2 regions of the Brevibacillus sp. HB1.2 genome follow, and region 2 is predicted to be linked to the other one. Evidence: a T-box and tRNA genes for the amino acid it is inferred to sense, from the RefSeq annotation. Region 2 holds a T-box; the other holds one or more tRNA genes.
The links. The T-box of region 2 lies ahead of ileS (isoleucine--tRNA ligase). A T-box ahead of a tRNA ligase gene usually reads a tRNA of that ligase, here a tRNA-Ile.

Region 1 (4,213 bases), 240 kb from region 2:
GATGCGGTACGTATGCGTAGGTTTCTTTTTCATTCACACACTGATTGGCAATCTTTTGATGCAGCTCGTTAAATGGTTCTTTGTTTTGCACAGCCAAATAGATCACGTTGTTGGTAGGGTGGAAAGAAGATACCCGATGGAAATGAGCCGAAAAGCTGTCGGTAGAGGAGGCAACCTGCTCCAGATGGCTCACCAGCTCAGGAAGCTTGGCTTCGTCCAGCTCAAAGGCTTCCTTCAAACGGATATACGGAGGAACCAAAGCATAGCCCGGGTCATAACGTTTCCGGTAAGAATTGGCTACTTCTTGCACCTTGCTAGATGGGAATATAACGATACTGTACATCATCAGAACCACTCCTCCTTACTATCTATCATGCTCTACAAGATATTATTTTAACAGAAAATTCTTCATTTGTGTAATGTTAAGCGTGGGTCTGTATATTCCTTGTGTCAAAGGAAAGACTGTGTAGTGCAAGGAGGTGCCGCACTGCATGTATACGGCTATGATGATCACATTCATTTTTCTCGTTCTGCTTCTACTGTCTGTGCTGACCTTCACGATCTTGACTGCGATACGAAAAGGAGAATTCGAAGAAGCACTCGTATCGACTATCAAGGATGAAGGTCCACAAGAAGAACAGCCACGGTAAGTTTACCCGTAAAGCGTCTTTAGCATACGCGGTAGATTGCGCTGCCAATGGCTCCACGTATGGTCACCCTCAAACGTTTCATAAACGAGGGTGGCTTTTTTCGTACCCAAAATCTCGCGCAACTCTTCATTGGCCGCAAGAAGATTCAATGTGCCCCGGCCCGTGCTTACTGCCGTTTCCTCCGTCCCGATCTCCAAATAAATGGTTTGCGGCACGGAAAAGTCAGCGTCAGCTATCAGACGATTTAACTTTGCGTCCATGGCAATCGACTGGCAGGCAACTTGTCCAAACGTATGTGGATAGTAAAGAGCAGTAAACAGAGAGACAACCCCGCCCAAAGATTCGCCAAGAAGTGTTCGTGCGTTCCCCAAAGGATGTGTGGAGTAATGCGTATCGACATAGCTCACGACTTCATCGGCGAGGAAGCGACGGTAGGCCATATGCTCCTTGCCATCCGGATGATAGCGGTCGTTCCGTTTGCTTTTCTCGACCGGGAGAAAGACAGCGATGATATCAGGCAATTCTTTGTCCCGATTCAATTGATCTAGCAAAGAAGCCATCCTGCCCATTGCCAAGTAATCTTCTCCGTCCTGCACATAAAGGACTGGATACGAGTAGAGTGGCGAGTAGCGTTGGGGTGTGTAGACAATCAGCTTTTCCGGCGTCCCCAAATGCCGGCTTTCCAAGATGATTTCCTCAAGGGCCACTGCGGTGTCCTCCTTATTGGGATCTTCTATTCATTATTATACAGGAGTGAGCGGGCATGCCCAACAGTTTGGGTGCAGGGTCAGTCAGGCTGTGGGCGAAAGATTGTCGCAATTTGGTCAGCGTGTGATACTATGGTAGGAAACGACTTCACTCGATTTGTGGAAGGGGTTGTCTCTTATATGAAGAAGCAAGTACACAGCATCGAAGTCAGAAACGCTGCTCTCGCACGTTTGGCAGAACGCGGAGTGACGATGGATGATATCGCAGAGATCGTCTATCTCATGCAATCACCTTACCATCCAGATCTCACGATGGCGCAGTGCATCGAGAGCGTGAAAGCGGTCTTGGAAAAAAGGGAAATGCAGCACGCCATCCTGGTTGGCGTTGAGTTGGATACGTTAGCAGAGAAGGGCCTCTTGTCCGAGCCGCTCCAATCTATCATCGCGTCAGATGAAGGACTGTTCGGATGCGACGAAACATTGGCGCTAGGCTCCGTATTTGGATATGGAAGTATCGCGGTGACCACCTTTGGCCATTTGGATAAGCACAAGGTCGGGGTGATTAAAAGGCTGGATACCAAGTCGGGAGAGGGACGTGTTCACACATTTTTGGACGACCTCGTGGCGAGTGTGGCAGCCAATGCGTCTAGCCGTATGGCCCATCGGATGAGAGATGAGCAGGAGGCGGAATTGACACGAAATGAGGCGTTGAAGCAACAGGAAGCCGAGCTGCGTGTCGAGGAGAAAGGGAAAGGGACGGAGCAGGCGGGGTAGGTTAGGGTTGCGATGAGGAAGTTTGTCTCGATCATTACCTAATTATCTTGTTTGTTGTTGTACCCTTTATTGGATCGTCTTTAGACTGGCAGAAGCCAATTCTTCACTGGTGTAGCTCATATGCTTGATGGCGTCATGTTTGATGTGATGCCATCAAGTAGGTAATCCCCATGTTTAGTAGGGGGGATGTGGGTCGCAGCGGTGGGGAATGGCTTTTTTGTTGGGGTCTTGGGTAAGCATATATAGCTGAAACGAGATGACGAGGCTTTTTACATGGTAAAAGCAAGACTGATATCACTGGGTTTCTTAGTGTTCTTTTGGTACGAGTGAAAATTTTTACAAGAAATTATTCATTTCCTCTTGAAATCCATTTTACGATGCTGTATAGTAATAAATGTGATCGACGTCCGATACGATTCGGGCCCTTAGCTCAGTTGGTCAGAGCGGTCGGCTCATAACCGATTGGTCGTAGGTTCGAGTCCTACAGGGCCCACCATTAAACGATCACACACATATCCCATGATCCGGTAGCTCAGTTGGGAGAGCACCATCTTGACAGGGTGGGGGTCGCTGGTTCGAACCCAGTCCGGATCACCATAGTATGAACGTTAGAACCCTTGAGGAATCAAGGGTTTTTTATTTTATGCTTTTGATTAGCCACAGTCACTAACCCCCATATTCTACGATTTGGGTGGCAAATACTATTCGTTTTAAAATGGGGACTTCATGAGGAAGGAGGGTGTGAATGAGTACATTAGAAAAGGCTCTAAGGAAGATCTTCTCGAATCTGGATTTTCTCCTGAGATTGTGGGAGCAGTCGTTGCTCTAACTAGAAATGAAGGCGAGACCTACATGGAATTTGTAAAAAGAGCGAAAATTGACCCGATAGCAAGGTTCGTTAAACTGGCAGACCTAGAAGATAACTGTGACTTGACCCGCATCCCAGATCCAACAAAAATGACCATGAACGGATGTTGCGTTACAGGAGAGCCATTAAAGAACTACTCTCTACATAAATTGGGATTTGATGAGGTTAGAATAATGAAGATAACATTAGCTGATTCATGGTTAGGGAATGATGTTGTATTTTTCTTTCAGAATAACATTCAAGAAAATAACGATGGTATTTCTAATAGGGAATTTTTATGTCCAGATGGAGCATTTGCTGCTGTGCGTAGAAGGCAAGTCGTTGTAGTAATAGATGATAACCAAATTGTAGGAGCAATGCGCTTTTATCCTAGAAAGTCTGATCAAACTATTTCGCTATATCAGTTTGCAATTCGTCCAAGTCATCGAGGACAGAGGTTAATGGATAAAATGCTTCAGATCTTGGGGGAGTGCCCAATTGAGGTAATATGTCCGACTACTTCTAAAATGAATGAGTATTATGAGAAGAGTAGTTGGAGATTGAAAGAAGAAAAGACAGACAGCAACATTTGGGAATGGATGAAATGTTAATTTGATTGGAAAAGGGTGATAGAGATGGCCAAAAAAGAGGTTGTCACATTTGAGCACTTTGTGGCAATGTATTACTGCAATTTCAAAGAAAAGCCAACTCGCGCTACACTTAGACAATACAGTAACTTATATCGAACATGGAAGATCGAGAAGTAGTAAATATACTTCTGAGTGATTTGGCATTAATCAAGTCAGAAATCTATAACAATGAGCTGACTGATATTTTAAATCATTATGGTTTTGGAATTTCAATTAACGAATTTCGTTCTTTAATTGATCCATTGATAGGTGAATTGAACGAATAAAATGACACTTTTATGGGAGATTATCACCTCCTTTCTTTAGTTGCAGCAGGGTACAAATTTTAAATCTCTTTTACTTCTCCTGTTTGTGCATTGATTTTTAGAATAGTATCTGTTTTATGATCATAGTCGGTTGCTTTTATCAGCCAATGATCTTTCTGTCCACTTGCACTTTTAATAATGATTCCATCGTTATGTGTGTTCTTTAAGTAATTGATTGCGTGTTGAATCGCACTTTTTTCATCCATTTGATCAATAGGATTTTTACTTTCTTCTTTAATTACAAGTTTACTGAGTTCTGCGCCACTGGGATAAGACTGTG
Region 2 (4,213 bases):
ATTACAGTGACGCACAGGATATCGCAGACAACCTGCGTCATCGTAGACCCGTTGTGGTCAACCTCCATCGCGTGGAAAAAGACCAAGCCAAGAGAATTATCGACTTTTTGAGCGGGACGGTCTATGCATTAAACGGCGATATCCAAAAGGTCGGAGACACGATCTTCGTGTGCACGCCTGACCATGTAGATATTCAGGGTACGATTTCCAGTGTGTTGGAAGAGTAGCCAATTAAGACGAATATAAAAGGGTGAGCTAATGAAAGTTGTCGTGGATATTTTAGATTTTGCCTTTACGGTATATCAATACATGATTATTGCTTACATTTTGATGTCTTGGGTTCCTCAAATGAGAGGTACAGGCATCGGTCAGTTACTGGAAAGACTGGTTGAGCCTTATTTGGCACCATTTCGCCGGTTTATTCCACCGCTCGGGTTCATCGATATCTCCCCGATTGTCGCATTGATGGCACTGCACTTTGCCCAATCTGGCCTATACGCCATTTTGCGACAAATTCTGTAGGCGAGTGAAACGATGAGCATATTTGACCATTTTTCAAAAGAAGAACGTCCCTTTGTTGAACGGGCGCTGGAAATGCTGACGCAAGTAGAGCGGAAGCAGGCCATGCGCCTTACTGATTTTGTAGACCCTAGGCAGTTGATAATTTTTCAGAGTCTATCTTCACAAGTAAGCGATGTAAAGGTTTCTCCTTATGGAGGCTACGAGGGTGCCGAGCGTGTACGTATCATCATCCATCCGGAGTACCTCCCAGTCGAGCATGAGGATTATCGGCTTACCTTATTGGCAATCAAAGGTGATCAGCGCTTTCATGTGCTGGAGCATCGAGATGTGATGGGGGCGATGCTGGGCGTCGGGATGAAGCGGGAGAAATTCGGAGATATGCTGACAGATTCAGCTGGCAGCTACGCGATTGTAGCAGAGGAAGTCGCTGATTTTGTCTGTGGGCAGGTGACGCAAATTCATCGGACATCTGTTCAATTTGAGCGGGTAGCATGGGAGGCGTTTACACCACCAGCACCCAAGTTTGTAGAGAAAACGATCACCGTGCCATCACCGCGAATTGACGCGATCATCGGAGAAGTACACAATATGTCTCGCGCAAAAGCACTGGTGCCAATTCGAGCAGGAAAAGTAAAAATCAACTGGAAAGTAATCGAAGACCCATCTTATCAACTCGAGATGGGTGATATGGTATCTCTTGCAGGTTATGGTCGGTTCAAAGTTCTTGAGGTAGCAGGTCCAACACGCAGCGGAAGACTTCGCATGATTGTCGGACTGGTTACATAAGATGGACCAAAGCGCAAAAAATTGTAAAATACGGCAGGAAACACAGCTAATCCTGTCGAAATGATTGAAGACGAATTATCGGGAAAAGTGGGGGGTTCATGTGCCATTAACGCCGTTGGATATACACAATAAGGAATTCAGCACAGGCTTTCGTGGGTATAACATTGACGAAGTGAACGAGTTTCTCGATCAGGTGATCAAAGATTTTGAGCTCTTGATAAAAGAGAAAAAAGAACAGGAAGAGCGCGTAGCTATTCTGAATGAGCGCGTAGATTACTATAAGAGCTTGGAAGAAAATTTGAGCAAGTCGATTCTGGTCGCGCAGGAGACAGCGGAAGACGTGAAGTCGAATGCCCGCAAGGAAGCGCAGCTCATCTTAAAGGAATCCGAGAAAAATGCAGACCGAATCGTCAATGAAGCATTGGCGAAGTCACGCAAAATCGCAATCGAAATCGAAGAATTAAAAAAACGTGCTTCGGTTTACCGTATGCGCTTTCGGACGCTTTTGGAAGCACAGTTGGAAATGCTGGAGAATGGCGATTGGGATAACATTGAACAGCCACAAGTTGATTCGCCTGTAACAGTTGAATAAATCATTGACGTTCGAGCAATGATGGTATTATAATGAAAGACAACTTTTTCGAAATAAAGCACTTATAGTAGTTGAACAGGCTTATACAAATCATAGACGATGAACGGGAAGAGTACGTGAGCCAGCACTGCCTAGAGAGTCGGGAAAAGGTGAAAACCCGGCCAGTTGCTTTCACAGAAAATCACCCGGGAGTTCAATATCCGAAAGCCCAGATAACCTTGATGGTTAAACAGGTGAGTAAGTGAGCGCGTCATTCCCGTTACGAATGAGTGAAGTGGAACGAATCCGATGCAGGCTTTTTTGTCGTACGGGTTTGTTCAATCAGGGTGGTACCACGGGAGCTTTCTCTCGTCCCTTTTTGGGGATGAGTGAAAGCTTTTATTTATTTAAGGAGTGAATCAGGCCATGGATTACAGCAAAACCTTAGCGCTACCAAAAACAGATTTCCCTATGCGCGGAAATTTGCCAAGCCGCGAGCCACAGATGCAAGCGGTATGGGAAGAGCAAAATATTTATCAACAAGTGCTAGATCGTACAAAAGACCGCCCGTCTTTTGTCTTGCATGATGGTCCTCCATATGCGAATGGAGATATCCATATCGGTCACGCACTGAACAAAATCCTCAAGGACTTCATCGTTCGCTACAAATCCATGGCAGGATTTTATGCGCCGTACATCCCAGGTTGGGATACACATGGTTTGCCGATTGAACAAGCGATCATCAATGCACAAGGGTTGGATCGTCGTAGCATCGAAGTGAACGATTTCCGCCAGCGCTGTGAAGAGTATGCGTGGTCCTACATCGACAAGCAACGCGACCAATTCAAGCGTCTGGGTGTTCGCGGAGATTGGGAAAACCCTTATGTGACACTCCTGCCTGAGTATGAAGCCAACCAAATTCGCGTATTCGGTGAAATGGCGAAAAAGGGTTATATTTACAAAGGACTGCGCTGCGTGTACTGGTCTCCGTCTTCTGAGACGGCTCTGGCTGACGCAGAAATCGAATACAAAGATAAGCGCTCTCCTTCTATTTACGTCAGCTTCCAGGTAGCAGATGGAAAAGGCAAGCTGGACACAGAAACAGGCGTTGTTATCTGGACAACGACTCCGTGGACATTGCCAGCAAACCTTGCGATCAGCCTGCATCCTGAACTTGAGTACAACGTAGTGAAGGTAGATGGCCGCAAATTCCTGGTAGCCAACGGTCTGATTGAAGCCGCGAGCAAAGAAATTGGCTGGGAAGGCGTAGAGATTCTCGCGACCTTTAAAGGTCAAGAACTGGAAGGCGTAGAAACTCAGCATCCATTCTACGATCGCAAGTCTCCACTCATCCTGGGTGAGCATGTAACCTTGGATGCAGGTACTGGTTGCGTTCATACTGCTCCAGGACACGGGGAAGATGACTTTAACATTGGTCAAAAATACAATTTGGGCGTCCTTTGCCCAGTGGATCACGAAGGTAAAATGACCAATGAGGCTCCAGGCTTTGAAGGTCTGTTCTACGAAGATGCCAACAAAGTGATTACAGAGAAGCTGAAAGAAACCGGAGCACTCTTGAAGCTCAATTTCTTCACGCACTCCTACCCACATGACTGGCGTACGAAAAAACCGGTTATCTATCGGGCGACAGAGCAATGGTTCGCGTCTATCGACGGATTCCGTGAGCAAATGCTCGAAGCGATTAAAAATGTAAAATGGATTCCTCATTGGGGAGAAACTCGTCTGGCAAACATGATTGCAGATCGTGGCGACTGGTGCATTTCCCGTCAGCGTGTATGGGGTGTACCGATTCCAATCTTCTATTGCAAATCGTGTAACGAACCGATCATTAACGACACGACGATCACCCATGTTGCTGATCTGTTCCGCAAAGAAGGATCGAAAGTATGGTTCTCCCGTGAAGCAAATGAGCTGGTTCCAGAAGGGCTTTCTTGCACCAAATGCGATTGCAAGGAATTCCGCAAAGAAACGGATATTATGGACGTTTGGTTCGACTCCGGTTCCAGCCACCAGGCTGTTTTGCGCGAAAGAGGCATTGCTTGGCCAGCTGACATGTATCTGGAAGGCTCTGACCAGTATCGTGGCTGGTTCAACTCTTCTCTCTCGACGGGTGTTGCCGTATATGGCACAGCTCCTTACAAATCCGTCCTAAGCCACGGCTTTGCATTGGATGGAGAAGGACGCAAAATGTCCAAATCCCTCGGTAACGTCATCGTGCCTCAACAAGTTATTGACAAGATGGGCGCAGATATCTTGCGTCTGTGGGTAGCTTCTGTTGACTATCAGGCAGATGTGCGCATTTCCGATGCGATT

Region 1: it encodes a tRNA-Ile, which carries the amino acid that the T-box ahead of ileS (isoleucine--tRNA ligase) is inferred to sense. The anticodon was not compared.

The regions. Positions count from the first base shown of each region.
Region 1 covers NZ_JABMIU010000002.1:609,517-613,729, reverse strand. The annotation lists gene HPY28_RS07625 (YjcG family protein) at 1-346, opposite strand, end outside; gene HPY28_RS07620 (hypothetical protein) at 492-650, shown strand; gene HPY28_RS07615 (alpha/beta hydrolase) at 653-1,357, opposite strand; gene HPY28_RS07610 (phosphatidylglycerophosphatase A family protein) at 1,538-2,131, shown strand; tRNA gene HPY28_RS07605 (tRNA-Ile) at 2,551-2,627, shown strand; tRNA gene HPY28_RS07600 (tRNA-Val) at 2,653-2,728, shown strand; gene HPY28_RS30375 (GNAT family N-acetyltransferase) at 2,858-3,589, shown strand; gene HPY28_RS07585 (DUF3221 domain-containing protein) at 3,954-4,213, opposite strand, start outside.
Region 2 covers NZ_JABMIU010000002.1:367,596-371,808, reverse strand. The annotation lists gene HPY28_RS06660 (cell division protein SepF) at 1-227, shown strand, start outside; gene HPY28_RS06655 (YggT family protein) at 259-522, shown strand; gene HPY28_RS06650 (YlmH family RNA-binding protein) at 535-1,308, shown strand; gene HPY28_RS06645 (DivIVA domain-containing protein) at 1,409-1,900, shown strand; T-box leader at 1,991-2,259, shown strand; gene ileS (isoleucine--tRNA ligase) at 2,306-4,213, shown strand, end outside.